2 regions of the Pseudomonas sp. SJZ080 genome follow, and region 2 is predicted to be linked to the other one. Evidence: predicted binding sites of a transcription regulator. Region 2 holds the regulator's gene; the other holds the start of a gene.

What was found. The regulator sigma-54, encoded in region 2, starts transcription at its own class of promoters, with help from an activator protein. The targets are predictions, from matches to a motif close to ANTGGCATNNANNTTGCTNT.
Region 1: glnK (P-II family nitrogen regulator) is a predicted target of sigma-54. The motif match lies at 5,766-5,785, and genes of this name have one in related genera.

The regions. Positions count from the first base shown of each region.
Region 1 is NZ_VIUK01000017.1:15,390-22,377, reverse strand. It holds gene dapF (diaminopimelate epimerase) at 1-237, shown strand, start outside; gene FBY04_RS20855 (DUF484 family protein) at 251-976, shown strand; gene xerC (tyrosine recombinase XerC) at 979-1,878, shown strand; gene FBY04_RS20845 (HAD family hydrolase) at 1,875-2,582, shown strand; gene sutA (transcriptional regulator SutA) at 2,784-3,107, opposite strand; gene FBY04_RS20835 (secondary thiamine-phosphate synthase enzyme YjbQ) at 3,209-3,634, opposite strand; gene FBY04_RS20830 (ammonium transporter) at 3,848-5,185, opposite strand; gene glnK (P-II family nitrogen regulator) at 5,221-5,559, opposite strand; gene FBY04_RS20820 (accessory factor UbiK family protein) at 5,978-6,238, shown strand; gene FBY04_RS20815 (Bro-N domain-containing protein) at 6,639-6,988, shown strand, end outside.
Region 2 is NZ_VIUK01000003.1:333,401-340,388, reverse strand. It holds gene FBY04_RS06420 (aspartate ammonia-lyase) at 1-289, shown strand, start outside; gene FBY04_RS06415 (hypothetical protein) at 317-748, shown strand; gene FBY04_RS06410 (superoxide dismutase) at 750-1,361, shown strand; gene FBY04_RS06405 (ZIP family metal transporter) at 1,391-2,284, shown strand; gene FBY04_RS06400 (HPr family phosphocarrier protein) at 2,361-2,633, opposite strand; gene rapZ (RNase adapter RapZ) at 2,649-3,506, opposite strand; gene ptsN (PTS IIA-like nitrogen regulatory protein PtsN) at 3,509-3,973, opposite strand; gene hpf (ribosome hibernation-promoting factor, HPF/YfiA family) at 3,986-4,294, opposite strand; gene FBY04_RS06380 (RNA polymerase factor sigma-54) at 4,369-5,862, opposite strand; gene lptB (LPS export ABC transporter ATP-binding protein) at 6,047-6,772, opposite strand; gene lptA (lipopolysaccharide transport periplasmic protein LptA) at 6,772-6,988, opposite strand, start outside.

The sequences.
Region 1 (6,988 bases), on a different contig from region 2:
ATCGACCGCAACCGCGCGCAGCTGCGCGTCTGGGAACGTGGCGCCGGGGAAACCCAGGCCTGCGGCACCGGCGCCTGTGCTGCTGCAGTGGCCGCGATCAGCCAGGGGTGGATGGATTCGCCGCTATTGATCGACCTGCCCGGCGGGCGTCTGTCCATTGAATGGGCAGGCCCAGGCCAACCGGTCCTGATGACCGGCCCGGCAGTCCGTGTTTACGAAGGACAAGTACGTCTTTGAGTGAGTCAAACCCATGACCGACAAGCCCCAGGTTCCCGCCCGACAGCCCGACGAATCCCCTTCCGAAAGCCTTGAGGCGGCGGCGATTGCCGCGTACCTGGAGGCTCATCCGGATTTCTTCGTCGAGCATGAAGAATTGCTCCCGGCGTTGCGCATCCCGCACCAGCGTGGCGACACCATCTCGCTGGTCGAGCGCCAGATGACCATTCTGCGCGACCGCAACATCGAATTGCGTCATCGCCTCTCGCACTTGATGGACGTGGCCCGCGACAACGACCGCCTCTTTGACAAGACCCGCCGCCTGATTCTCGCCTTGATGGACGCCACCACGCTGGAAGACGTAGTGATCAGCGTCGAAGACAGCCTGCGCCAGGACTTTCAGGTGCCTTTTGTCAGCCTGATCCTGCTGGGTGACAACCCGATGCCGGTTGGCCGCTGGGTGACCCACGCCGATGCGCAAACGGCCATTGGCGGCCTGCTCTCGGAAGAAAAAAGTGTCAGCGGCAGCCTGCGCGAGCATGAACTGGACTTCCTGTTTGGCGAAGAGCAGCGCAAGCAGATCGGCTCGACCGCCGTCGTCGCCATCAGCCATCAAGGCATCCACGGTGTGCTGGCCATCGCCAGCCGTGATCCGCAGCACTACAAAAGCTCGGTGGGTACGCTGTTCCTGAGCTACATCGCCGAAGTCATGGGCCGCGTGCTGCCACGGGTCAACAACTCCCTTCGCTCGGTACGCTGATCATGGAACGGCAACTGGACGCTTACTGCGAACACCTGCGCAGTGAGCGGCAGGTGTCGCCTCACACGCTGTACGCCTATCGCCGCGACCTCGACAAGGTGCTGGGCTGGTGCATCAAACAGAACATCGACAGCTGGGCCGCGCTGGACATTCAGCGCCTGCGCAGTCTGATCGCTCGTCTGCATTCCCAGGGGCAATCGTCCCGCAGCCTTGCGCGGCTGCTCTCGGCCGTGCGCGGGCTCTATCACTACCTGAACCGCGAAGGTCTGTGCGACCACGATCCGGCTAACGGTCTGGCGCCGCCCAAAGGCGAACGAAGACTGCCGAAAACCCTCGATACTGATCGCGCACTGCAACTGCTCGAGGGTGCGGTGGAGGATGATTTTCTGGCTCGCAGGGATCAGGCGATACTGGAACTGTTCTATTCCTCCGGCCTGCGCCTTTCTGAGCTGACCGGGCTCAATCTCGATCGACTGGACCTGGCCGACGGCATGGTCCAGGTGCTCGGCAAAGGCAGCAAGACCCGACTGTTGCCGGTGGGCAAAAAGGCCCGCGAAGCACTGGAGTTGTGGTTGCCATTGCGGGCCATGACCAACCCGGCAGATGACGCGGTGTTTGTCAGCCAGCAAGGGCGGCGCCTTGGCCCTCGGGCGATTCAGGTACGGGTCAAGGCTGCCGGCGAGCGCGAATTGGGGCAAAACTTGCACCCGCACATGTTGCGGCACTCCTTTGCCAGCCACTTGCTGGAGTCCTCGCAAGACCTGCGCGCGGTGCAAGAACTGCTCGGCCACTCGGACATCAAGACCACCCAGATCTACACCCACCTGGACTTCCAGCACCTGGCGACGGTCTACGACAGCGCCCATCCACGGGCCAAACGCATTAAGAGCGATGATTCATGACGATCCAATTGATCACCTTCGACCTCGACGACACCCTGTGGGACACCGCCCCGGTGATCGTCAGCGCCGAAGCCATCCTGCGTGAATGGCTGACCGAACATGCACCGAATCTGGGCGCGGTGCCGGTGGAGCATTTGTGGACGATTCGCGAGCGCGTTCTGAGCAGCGAACCGGGCCTCAAACATCGCATCAGTGCGTTGCGTCGGCGAGTGCTGTTCCATGCGCTGGAAGAGGCCGGATACGACCATGGCCAGGCGTCCGACCTGGCTGATCAGAGTTTTGAAGTGTTTCTGCATGCGCGGCATCAGCTCGAAGTATTCCCCGAGGTGGAGCCAACGCTGGAGGTGCTGGCCAAACACTACGCGCTGGGCGTGGTCACCAACGGCAACGCCGATGTGCGCCGGCTAGGGCTGGCGGATTACTTCAAGTTTGCGCTGTGCGCCGAAGACATCGGCATCGCCAAACCGGATGCGCGACTGTTTCATGAAGCATTGCAGCGTGGCGGGGCAACGGCCGAGACGGCAGTGCATATTGGCGATCATCCAGGTGATGACATTGCCGGAGCGCAACAGGCAGGGTTGCGGGCGATCTGGTTTAACCCGCAAGGCAAATTGTGGGAAGCGCAGAGGGCACCGGATGCCGAGATTCGCAGCCTGACCGAATTGCCGGCGTTGTTGGCGCGGTGGAACTCCGCGTCGGCGTAAAACCTGGCCCCAACCAACACCGCCAAACCCTGTAGGAGCCGGCTTGCTGGCGATGGCGTCCTGCAAAACAGCACACATTTCAAAATCTTTCGCCAGCAAGCCGGCTCCTACAAGGGATTGCTCCGGGCTTCAGAATTTTTCTCCACCCATGAAAAAGCCCGCAGCGACGGCGGGCTTTTTCAGCAAGCAGGAAGCAAGCGCTTAGATAGGCCGGCTGCCGTACTTGTTGTCAGGCTTCTTGGGAGGATCGGCGACCACATTGGCCTCCACTTCCTGCACCTTGCCGCCCTTGGCCAGGAACTCTTCCATGGCCTTGGCCAGAGCATCGCGCTCCTTGTTTTTTGCTTCGACGCTCGGCAGCTCATCGACCGACACCGCAGCCTTGGCCTTGCCTTTGGCGGTCGGAACGGGCGCTTCACCGCCGTCGTCTTCAACGACGTCGTCCGCCGCTGCTTCCAGACCTTCTTCGGTTTCGTCGTCGTCGCCTACTTCGAGGTCGTCGTTTTCCAGATCATCGTCGCTCATGTTCTACCTCATGACTTGCGAAAAGCAGATTAGTTATAGCCCAGCTTCACCGTCTGTCGACAGCCGCCGGAAAAATTCAATAACCGCTGGTGACCAGCGGTTCATGCCTCTTCACCGTGCACGGTGGCGAGGACTTTACGGGCACCGCCAAAATCACGGTGCTCGCCCAGATAAACGCCTTGCCAGGTCCCCAGCGCCAGTCGGCCCGCCGAAATCGGCAAACTGAGCTGACAGCCAAGCACGCTGGCCTTGAAGTGCGCCGGGAGGTCGTCCAGGCCTTCGTCGTTATGCTCATAGCCATCTGTTCCTTGTGGGATCAGACGATTGAAGAATCGTTCGAAGTCGCGACGTACCGCCGGATCGGCGTTTTCGTTGATGGTCAACGACGCCGAGGTATGCTGCAGCCACAAATGCAACAGACCGACCCGGCACGCCTTGATTTCGGGCACGCCGGCGAGTAACTCGTCCGTTACCAGATGAAAGCCCCGAGGCCTTGCCCGCAGGGTAATCAGAGTCTGTTGCCACATACAGTTCTCCGCACGTTCGGGGCGCATTCTAGCGCGCTCTGGGAAAAAACAAAGGCCCTAATATTCCTTCAATCATGTAAGCCATTGGCCGCAGAAAAACGCCCGTCGTAAACGCCACTAAACGTGTACGAAAAAACCTTTCAGCAGTTCCTTCACTGACAAATCCCAGACAAAAAAATGCCCGGCAAGCCGGGCAAATTTTTATGCGCGTGCTTACAAGTTGTAGCCGCGTTCGTTGTGGAGTGCCAGATCGATGCCGACGGCCTCTTCTTCTTCGGTGATACGCAGACCCATGACGGCGTCCAGCACCTTGAGAATGATGTAGGTGACGATCGCGGTGTAGATCACCGTGAAGCCCACGCCTTTGCACTGAATCCAGACTTGTGCGGCGATGTCGGTGACGGTGCCGAAGCCACCCAGCGACGGTGCAGCGAACACACCGGTCAGGATCGCGCCGAGGATACCGCCGATGCCGTGCACACCGAAAGCGTCAAGGGAATCGTCATAACCGAGTTTGCGTTTCAGGGTGGTGGCGCAGAAGAAGCACACCACGCCCGCTGCCAGACCGATCACCAGCGCGCCCATCGGGCCCACGGTGCCTGCGGCCGGAGTAATTGCAACCAGACCGGCCACAACACCCGAAGCGATACCCAGTGCGCTTGGTTTGCCGTGGGTGACCCACTCGGCGAACATCCAGCCCAGTGCGGCAGCGGCAGTTGCGATCTGAGTCACGAGCATCGCCATACCGGCCGTGCCGTTGGCCGCTGCAGCGGAACCGGCGTTGAAACCGAACCAGCCAACCCACAGCATCGCAGCGCCCATCAGGGTGTAACCGAGGTTGTGCGGTGCCATTGGGGTGGTCGGGAAGCCTTTACGCTTGCCGAGCACAATGCACGCGACCAGACCGGCCACACCGGCGTTGATGTGCACCACGGTGCCACCGGCGAAATCAAGCACACCCCAGTCCCACATCAGGCCGCCGTTGCCGGACCAGACCATGTGCGCGATCGGCGCATAGACCAAGGTGAACCAGATGCCCATGAAGATCAGCATCGCGGAGAACTTCATCCGCTCAGCGAAGGCACCGACGATCAGCGCCGGGGTGATGATGGCGAACGTCATCTGGAAGGTGATGAACACCGCCTCAGGGAACAGCGCCGCAGGACCGGTCAGGCTGGCTGGCGTGACACCGGCGAGGAAAGCCTTGCCCATGCCGCCGAAGAACGAGTTGAAGTTGACGACGCCCTGTTCCATGCCGGTGGTGTCGAACGCGATGCTGTAGCCATAAATGACCCACAGAATGCTGATCAGACCGGTAATGGCGAAGCACTGCATCATCACGGAAAGAATGTTTTTGGAGCGAACCATGCCGCCGTAGAACAGCGCGAGGCCGGGAATGGTCATGAACAGCACAAGGGCTGTCGAGGTCAGCATCCAGGCGGTATCGCCGGAATTGAGGACTGGGGCCGCCACTTCGTCTGCCGCCATGGCCAGGCTGGGCATTACGAGGGACAACAGGGCTCCTAGCCCTGCTAATTTACGCAGAGTCATATTGTTTTCTCCTGGGGCGTTGGGTTTGTGGCGGCTTAGATTGCGTCGGTATCGGTTTCGCCGGTACGGATGCGAATCGCCTGTTCCAGATTGACCACGAAAATCTTGCCGTCACCGATCTTGCCGGTGTTGGCCGCCTTGGTTATCGCCTCGATAACCCGGTCCAGATCCTTGTCGTCAATGGCGACATCGATCTTCACCTTAGGCAGGAAATCGACCACGTATTCCGCGCCGCGATACAGCTCGGTGTGACCCTTCTGCCGACCGAAGCCTTTGACTTCAGTAACGGTAATGCCCTGCACGCCGATCTCGGACAACGACTCGCGCACGTCGTCCAACTTGAACGGCTTGATGATGGCAGTGACTAGCTTCATGAAAACTCTCTCCCGAATTGGTGGACTTGCCCCAGGAAAACAAACCCGACTCAAGTCTAAGCGCAGTGCCTGGCTTTGTAACGCATCGTCGGCCTTACCTGCCCGTCCGACGCCAGCTAACCGCTCCGTACGAAACACTTCCCCCGTTCCGCTTGGCGCACTGCATTCGTCACATCGACTGCATCAGTGCATGGGTCACTACCCACCAAGCAGAAAGCTTGCCATCTCGCCAAAAGCCCCTGATATCAAGCGCTTGCCTGCAATGGGGTGCTACTGCGCTCGATTGCTCGATGCGTAACGCACAACAACAGTGCGACGCCGTCCGTCCGCATGCGCGAAAAGCGTGCATCCCTGCGGTCGGGATTGACTATAGACACTGCGTGATACACTGCCCGCCATTGTTTTCAGGACATTTCTCATGCTCGCGCCCAAAGACTTCCTCGACGCCCTGACCGGCACCGCCTCCCGCCTCTTCAGCGGCGACACCCCACTGCCGAAAAGCGAAATCGAAAGCCAGTTCAAGGCGTTGCTGCAGAGCGGCTTCAGCAAACTGGACCTGGTGAGTCGGGAAGAGTTTGATAGCCAGATGGTCGTGCTGGCACGGACTCGGGCACGCCTGGAAAGCCTGGAAGCGAAGGTTGCCGAGCTGGAAGCGAAGCTCAATCCCCCAACCGAGTAACCCCGCAAATCCCACTTTGAAACCCGATCCCATGTGGGAGCGGGCTTGCTCGCGAATAAGGTCGGAACGACCTTCAGATTTACCTGTAGGAAACGGTGCCAGGGGCGATCTCAAGCCCTCAAAAATCCCGGCACCTTCCTACAACAAAACCACCGCCGTCCGATTGCGCCGCAATGCACCGGTTTCTAAGCTCACCTTCTGCTGAATGTTCAGCACCGGGTTTGGCGACCTGGAAGCTTAAGGAGCATGACGACCATCGACGCAGTCATGGCGGTTGTGCGTGGGAGGCCTTCGGGTCTGCCGGGTTCCTTTTGCTCCGGTTCGCCAACCCGCGTACAACTGCCACCCAATTGTTTGGCGACGATTGCGGGCAGCCCTTTTAGCAAGAGGAGCTGTATCAATGAATAGCGATAATGCCTATCTGATCCCCCAAGTCTTCACCCGCCACAAACTCCACCTCCACGCCCTCCTCCTCCAAAACCAACCCTGGTTCAGCGCCCGCGACCTCGGCCGCTTCCTGCGCCTCCACCTCGACGACCGCGCCGTCCGCAAACTCGACCCCGACCAACGCCAGTCCGCGCGAATGCTCATCCACGGCAGCATCGAAGACACCCTGCTGATCAGCGAATCCGGCATCTACGCACTACTGATCTACCACTACTGCCCCGAATACCGGGCCCTGCGCGAATGGCTGACCCACGACGTAGTGCCTGCCCTAAGAGACGCGGAACACCTCACCCCAACCGAACG
Region 2 (6,988 bases):
GCTGAGCAGCATCGAGTTGCTGGCCAACGCCAGCCATCTGCTGGGTGAAAAGGCTATCACCAGCTTCAAGGTCAACGAAGCCCGGCTCAAGGAAGCGCTGTCGCGCAACCCGATTCTGGTCACTGCACTCAACCCGATCATTGGTTACCAAAAAGCTGCTGAAATCGCCAAGAAGGCTTATCAGCAAGGCCGGCCGGTGATCGATGTCGCTCTGGAACACACCGACCTGACGCGTAGCGAACTGGAAGAGTTGCTCAATCCGGAAAAACTCACCGCAGGCGGCGTGTAATCACCTCAACCGCTTTGGAGGCTCACCATGGAGCACTGGAAACGCACGATCGAAAGGGCAAACCGCTGTTTCATGCTGGGCGAACTGGTGGATGCCCGCGAGGCTTATCTGCAGGCATTGGCCCTGGCCCAGGTGTTATTCGAGCGCTGGGTGGACGCCGACGAAGCGGTGGCGGCCTGCGTCATTTCCCACCACAACCTGGCGGACCTGCATTTGCGTCTGAACCAGCCGGAGGAGAGCGCCGAATACCTGTGCGCCATCCACCAGCGGCTGTTGAAGACCATGCAGGACCCGCGACTGGCGCCGGCATTACGCGAAGCAGCGCTGCGTCAGAGCAGCAAAACCTACGTCGAACTGCTGAATTTCATCAGCGAGCACGGCGAATACCCACGAACTCATCGTTTGCTGCACACCGATGCCGCGTCGCCCGCAGCACCTCTACATCATGGAGTCCATTGAAATGGCTTTTAGCTTGCCTGCCTTGCCGTACGCCTACGATGCCCTGGAACCGCACATCGATGCGCAGACCATGGAAATCCACTACACCAAGCATCACCAAACCTACATCAACAACCTGAACGCTGCGGTCGAAGGCACCGAGTTTGCCGAGTGGCCGGTGGAAAAACTGGTGGCTGCCGTTCAGCAACTGCCGGAAAAACTCCGCGCAGCAGTGATCAATCAGGGGGGCGGTCATGCCAACCATTCGCTGTTCTGGGAAGTCATGGTGCCCAACGGCGGCGGTCAGCCGGACGGCGAGCTGGCCAAGGCGATCGACGACCAACTGGGTGGTCTCGACCGTTTCAAGGAAGCGTTCACCAAAGCCGCGCTGACCCGTTTCGGCAGCGGCTGGGCCTGGCTGAGTGTGACGCCGCAAAAGACCCTGGTCGTGGAAAGCAGCGGCAACCAGGACAGTCCGTTGATGAGCGGCAATACCCCCATCCTCGGCCTGGATGTCTGGGAGCACGCCTATTACCTGCAATATCAAAACCGTCGCCCGGAATACATCAACGCGTTTTACAACGTGATCAATTGGCCTGAAGTCGCTGCGCGCTATCAGGCTGCACTGGTTTAAGTCTTCTATAAAAAAATCCAGGGCTGACTATGGGCACTGAAACACTGGCGATCGGAAGTGGGCGGATGTTTCGTTACGCATTGGGGTCGCTGTTACTGTTGGCGGGTATGAGCTTGTTGGTCGCCCAGGGCCTGGCGTGGCTGGATCTTGAACCCAAACTGCTGCGCGCCTTACAGGGCGGAGCGATCTGTGCGCTGGGTACGGCCTTGGGCGCGGTGCCGGTGCTGGTGATTCGGCGCATGCCCCAGGCGCTCAGCGATACGCTGCTCGGCTTCGGTGCCGGGGTGATGCTCGCGGCGACGGCGTTTTCGCTGATCGTTCCGGGTATCGCTGCGGCTGAAAGCCTGGGGCTGACGCCTTGGGCGGCCAGCGGGCTGATCAGTTTCGGCGTCATGCTGGGGGCGTTCGGGTTGTTTCTGGTGGATCGAAAGGTATCTGGCGCATCGCCGGAAATGCTCGTCGGCACGCTGGAACGGCCGGTCATTCCGCCACGGATCTGGTTGTTCGTGTTTGCCATCATTGCCCACAACATTCCAGAAGGCATGGCGGTCGGTGTCTCGGCGGGCGGTGGCATGCCTGACGCCGACAGTCTGGCCATGGGCATTGCGTTACAGGATGTGCCCGAAGGGCTGGTGATTGCGTTGGTGTTGGCCGGGGCCGGGATGTCGCGGGTCAAGGCGTTCCTGATCGGTGCGGCGTCAGGATTGGTCGAGCCGGTCTTTGCGCTGTTATGCGCCTGGCTGGTGAGCCTGGCCGAGTTGCTCTTGCCGTTGGGCCTGGCACTGGCGGCCGGGGCCATGTTGTTGGTGGTGACCCATGAAGTCATTCCCGAGTCGCGCCGCCATGGTCACGACAAGCTGGCCAGCCTTGGGCTGTTGATCGGGTTTTGTTTGATGATGGTGATGGATACCGCGCTCGCCTGAAAAAAGATCGCAGCCTTCGGCAGCTCCTGCATGAGATTGCATTCACACGCAGGAGCTGCCGAAGGCTGCGATCTTTTTATTCGCCTTCGTCGAAGAAGTTGTTGATCAACGCCACCAAGGCGTCCATCGCTTCCTGTTCCTGCTCGCCTTCCGTTCTCAGATGGATCTTGGTGCCTTTGCCTGCAGCCAGCATCATCATGGCCATGATGCTTTTGCCATCGACCATGGTCTCAGGTGTACGCCCTGCTCTGATCTGGCAAGGAAACTGACCTGCCACCCCAACGAACTTGGCAGAAGCGCGGGCATGCAGGCCCAGCTTATTGATGATTTCGATTTCCAGAGCAGGCATCGCGATGTGAATCCTTTAGCTGAGGTCGCGGTGGCGGACCTGGACGTTCTTCAGGGATTTTTGCAGGACCTGACCCAGACGTTCGGTCAGGTAGACGGAGCGGTGATGCCCGCCGGTGCAGCCAATGGCAATGGTGACATAAGCACGGTTGCTGGCGGCAAAGCGGGGCAGCCATTTAAGCAGGTACGTGGAGATGTCCTGGAACATCTCCTCGACGTCCGGCTGGGCTGCCAGGTAATCGGCAACCGGTTGATCAAGTCCGGACTGGTCGCGTAGCTCCGGCTTCCAATAGGGATTCGGCAGGCAGCGCACGTCGAACACCAGATCGGCGTCCACCGGCATGCCGCGCTTGAACCCGAAGGACTCCACCAGAAACGCGGTGCCGGGTTCCGGCTGGTTCAGCAGGCGCAGCTTGATGGTATCGCGAAGCTGATACAGGTTCAGGTTGGTGGTGTTGACCTTGAGATCGGCGAGGTCGGCAATCGGCCCGAGCAGGTTGGTTTCGTCGTTGATCGCCTCGGCCAGCGAGCGATTGGCGCTGCTTAGCGGGTGACGACGGCGGGTTTCCGAAAAGCGCTTGAGCAAGGTTTCTTCGTCGGCATCCAGGTACAGGACATCGCACTGGATATGCCGGCTGCGAACTTCTGCGAGCAGTTCCGGAAAACGGCTCAGGTGACTCGGCAAGTTGCGTGCGTCGATGGAGACGGCAACCAGCGGCTGAGCCAGCTCGGTATGAATCAACGCACGTTCGGCCAGTTCCGGCAGCAGCCCGGCAGGCAGGTTGTCTATGCAGTAATAGCCGTTGTCCTCGAGAACATCGAGTGCGGTACTTTTACCTGAGCCGGAGCGGCCACTGACGATGATCAAGCGCATGATTAGTGCCTGTTTTGCTCGTCCAGGACAACCTGGTACAAGGCTTCATTGCTCGCGGCGCTACGCAGGCGATCACGGACTTCCTTGCGATCAAGCATGCTGGCGATCTGGCGGAGCAATTCCAGGTGCGCATCGGTGGCCGCTTGCGGGACCAGCAGAACGAACAGCAGGTCGACCGGAGCGCCGTCGATGGCGTCGAAATCGATGGGAGCATCCAGGTGCATCAAGGCACTGATGGGCAAGGTGCAACCTTTCAACCGACAGTGGGGGATAGCTATACCGTTACCAAAACCGGTCGAGCCAAGTTTTTCACGGGCAATCAAAGCCTCGAAGACATCTTGCATCTCCAGATCCGGCACTTCCCGGGCGATCAGGTTGGCAATTTGCTCGAGGGCTTTCTTTTTGCTGCCGCCCGGCACGTTCACGAGGGAACGGCCGGGGGTCAGGATGCTTTCAAGTCGGATCATGGGTTGGGAGTGTTAACGACCGGTCGCGCCCTGGAGGAGGCTTTGGGTCTTTTCCTTATGCTTTTTGAGTTGTTTATCCAGCTTGTCGGTCAGCGCGTCGATCGCCGCGTACATGTCGGTATGTTCCGCGTTTGCGACCACTTCATTGCCGGGAATATGCAGTGTGGCTTCGATTTTCTGCTTCAGCTTCTCGACCGTCATCGTGACTTGCACGTTGGTGATCTTGTCGAAATGCCGCTCTAATCGTTCGAGTTTTTCGCCGATGTAGGTGCGAAGAGGTTCGGTCACTTCCAGTTGGTGTCCACTGATGTTGACTTGCATACAGCTTCTCCTTCGTTGCCAGTGCATAAAGCGGTAGATCAGATGATCTACCACTGGAACGCTGTGGCGTGGCTCTACATCAACCGCTTGCGTTCGCTCGAAGGCGCGATCCCGAGGGATTCGCGGTACTTGGCGACGGTGCGGCGAGCCACCTGAATGCCTTGTGCCTCCAGTAAACCAGCGATCTTGCTGTCACTCAACGGCTTTTTCTGATTTTCCGCCGCAACCAGTTTTTTGATGATCGCGCGGATCGCCGTGGACGAGCATTCGCCGCCTTCGGAGGTGCTGACGTGGCTGGAAAAAAAGTATTTCAGCTCATATATGCCCCGAGGGGTATGCATGAATTTTTGCGTGGTCACCCGGGAAATCGTCGATTCGTGCATGCCCACCGCTTCGGCGATGTCATGCAACACCAACGGTTTCATCGCTTCGTCGCCGTATTCCAGAAAACCGCGCTGATGCTCGACGATCTGGGTGGCAACTTTCATCAGGGTTTCGTTACGGCTCTGCAGGCTCTTGATGAACCAGCGGGCCTCCTGCAACTGATTGCGCATGAAGGTGTTATCGGCGCTGGTGTCGGCGCGGCGCACGAAACCGGCGTATTGGGCGTTGACCCGCAGGCGGGGCACCGATTCCTGATTCAGTTCTACCAGCCAGCGCTCGTTGTCCTTGCGCACGATCACGTCGGGAACGACGTATTCGGCTTCACTCGACTCGATCTGCGAGCCTGGGCGTGGGTTGAGGCTCTGGACCAGTTCGATCACCTGGCGCAGTTCATCTTCCTTGAGCTTCATGCGGCGCATCAGTTGGCTGTAGTCGCGGCTGCCGAGCAAGTCGATGTAGTCGGTGACCAGGCGCTTGGCCTCGGCCAGCCAAGGTGTCTTGGCGGGCAGCTGACGCAATTGCAACAGCAGGCATTCACCGAGGTTGCGGGCACCGATACCGGCCGGTTCGAATTGCTGGATGCGATGCAGGACGGCTTCGATCTCATCCAGTTCGATGTCGAGCTCCGGATCGAAGGCTTCGAGGATTTCCTCGAGGGTTTCGGCCAGGTAGCCCTGATTGTTGATGCAATCGATCAAGGTCACGGCGATCAGGCGATCGGTGTCAGACATCGGCGCAAGGTTCAGTTGCCACAACAGGTGGCTTTGCAGGCTTTCACCGGCCGATGTGCGGGTGGTGAAATCCCACTCGTCGTCATCGTTGCTCGGCAGGCTGCTGGCGCTGGTCTGGTAGACGTCTTCCCATGCAGTGTCGACGGGCAATTCGTTGGGGATACGCTCGTTCCAGTCGCCCTCATCGAGGTTGTCCACCGTCGGGGCGGTTTCCTGGTACGAGGGTTCTGAGACGTCGGCGTTGGGTTGCTGTTCGGCTTTGTCGGCCAAAGGGTCGGTGTTATCGAAGTCGTCGCCTTCTTCCTGGCGTTCGAGCATCGGATTGGACTCCAGGGCCTCCTGGATTTCCTGTTGCAGGTCCAGGGTCGACAATTGGAGCAGGCGGATGGCCTGTTGCAGCTGCGGTGTCATCGTCAGCTGCTGGCCCATTCTCAAGACTAGCGATGGTTTCATGGCAGGGGCTAAACACCTTATTCGCCGGCGCACATGCGCCATCCACTACAGGGCGCCGGAGCGCCAAACATAAGCAAATTATATGCCCGAAACTGCAGCGTTTGCCTAGAGCGCTGTAACAATAAAAAAGTATTGATTTTTTATCGAGACAGGCGCTCGGGCAACCAGCCAGACACCTCAGTGCTTAAAGGCGGAACTCATGGCCCAGATAGACTTCTTTCACGAGGTCGTTGGCCAGGATGGTGGCAGAGTCACCTTCGGCGATCAGCTGGCCATCGTTGACGATGTAGGCGGTTTCGCAGATATCCAGGGTTTCACGGACGTTGTGGTCAGTGATCAGCACGCCAATGCCCTTGGCCTTGAGGTGGTAGATGATCTGCTTGATGTCGCCCACCGAAATCGGGTCCACGCCGGCGAAGGGTTCGTCGAGGAGGATGAATTTCGGGTTGGTTGCCAGTGCCCGGGCGATTTCCACGCGGCGGCGTTCACCACCGGACAGGCTCATGCCGAGGTTGTCGCGGATGTGGCTGATGTGGAATTCCTGCAGCAGGCTTTCCAGTTCTTTGCGACGATCGGCCTTGTCGAGTTCCTTGCGGGTCTCGAGGATCGCCATGATGTTGTCGGCGACCGAGAGTTTGCGGAAGATCGACGCTTCTTGCGGGAGATAGCCGATACCGGCCTTCGCACGACCGTGCATCGGCTGGTGGCTGACGTCCAGATCGTCGATCAGGACGCGGCCCTGATCGGCCTGGACCAGGCCGACGATCATGTAGAAGCAAGTGGTCTTGCCGGCACCGTTAGGGCCAAGCAGGCCGACGATCTGACCGCTGTCGATGGACAGGCTGACGTCGCGCACGACCTGACGGCTCTTGTAGCTCTTGGCCAGATGCTGAGCTTTCAGAGTTGCCATTACGGGGCCTTTTGCTCTTCGGTTTTCTTTTTCGGCTGGATCACCATGTCGATGCGCGGACGCGACTCGGTCACGTTGGTGCCTGTGGCACGGCCGGCGCTGGCGAGCTTTTTGTTGGTGTCGTAGACGATTTTCTCGCCTTGGGTAACGTTGCCGTCCTTGTCGATGACTTTCGCCTTGTCGATCAGCACGACGCGGTCTTGCGAGGCGTGATAC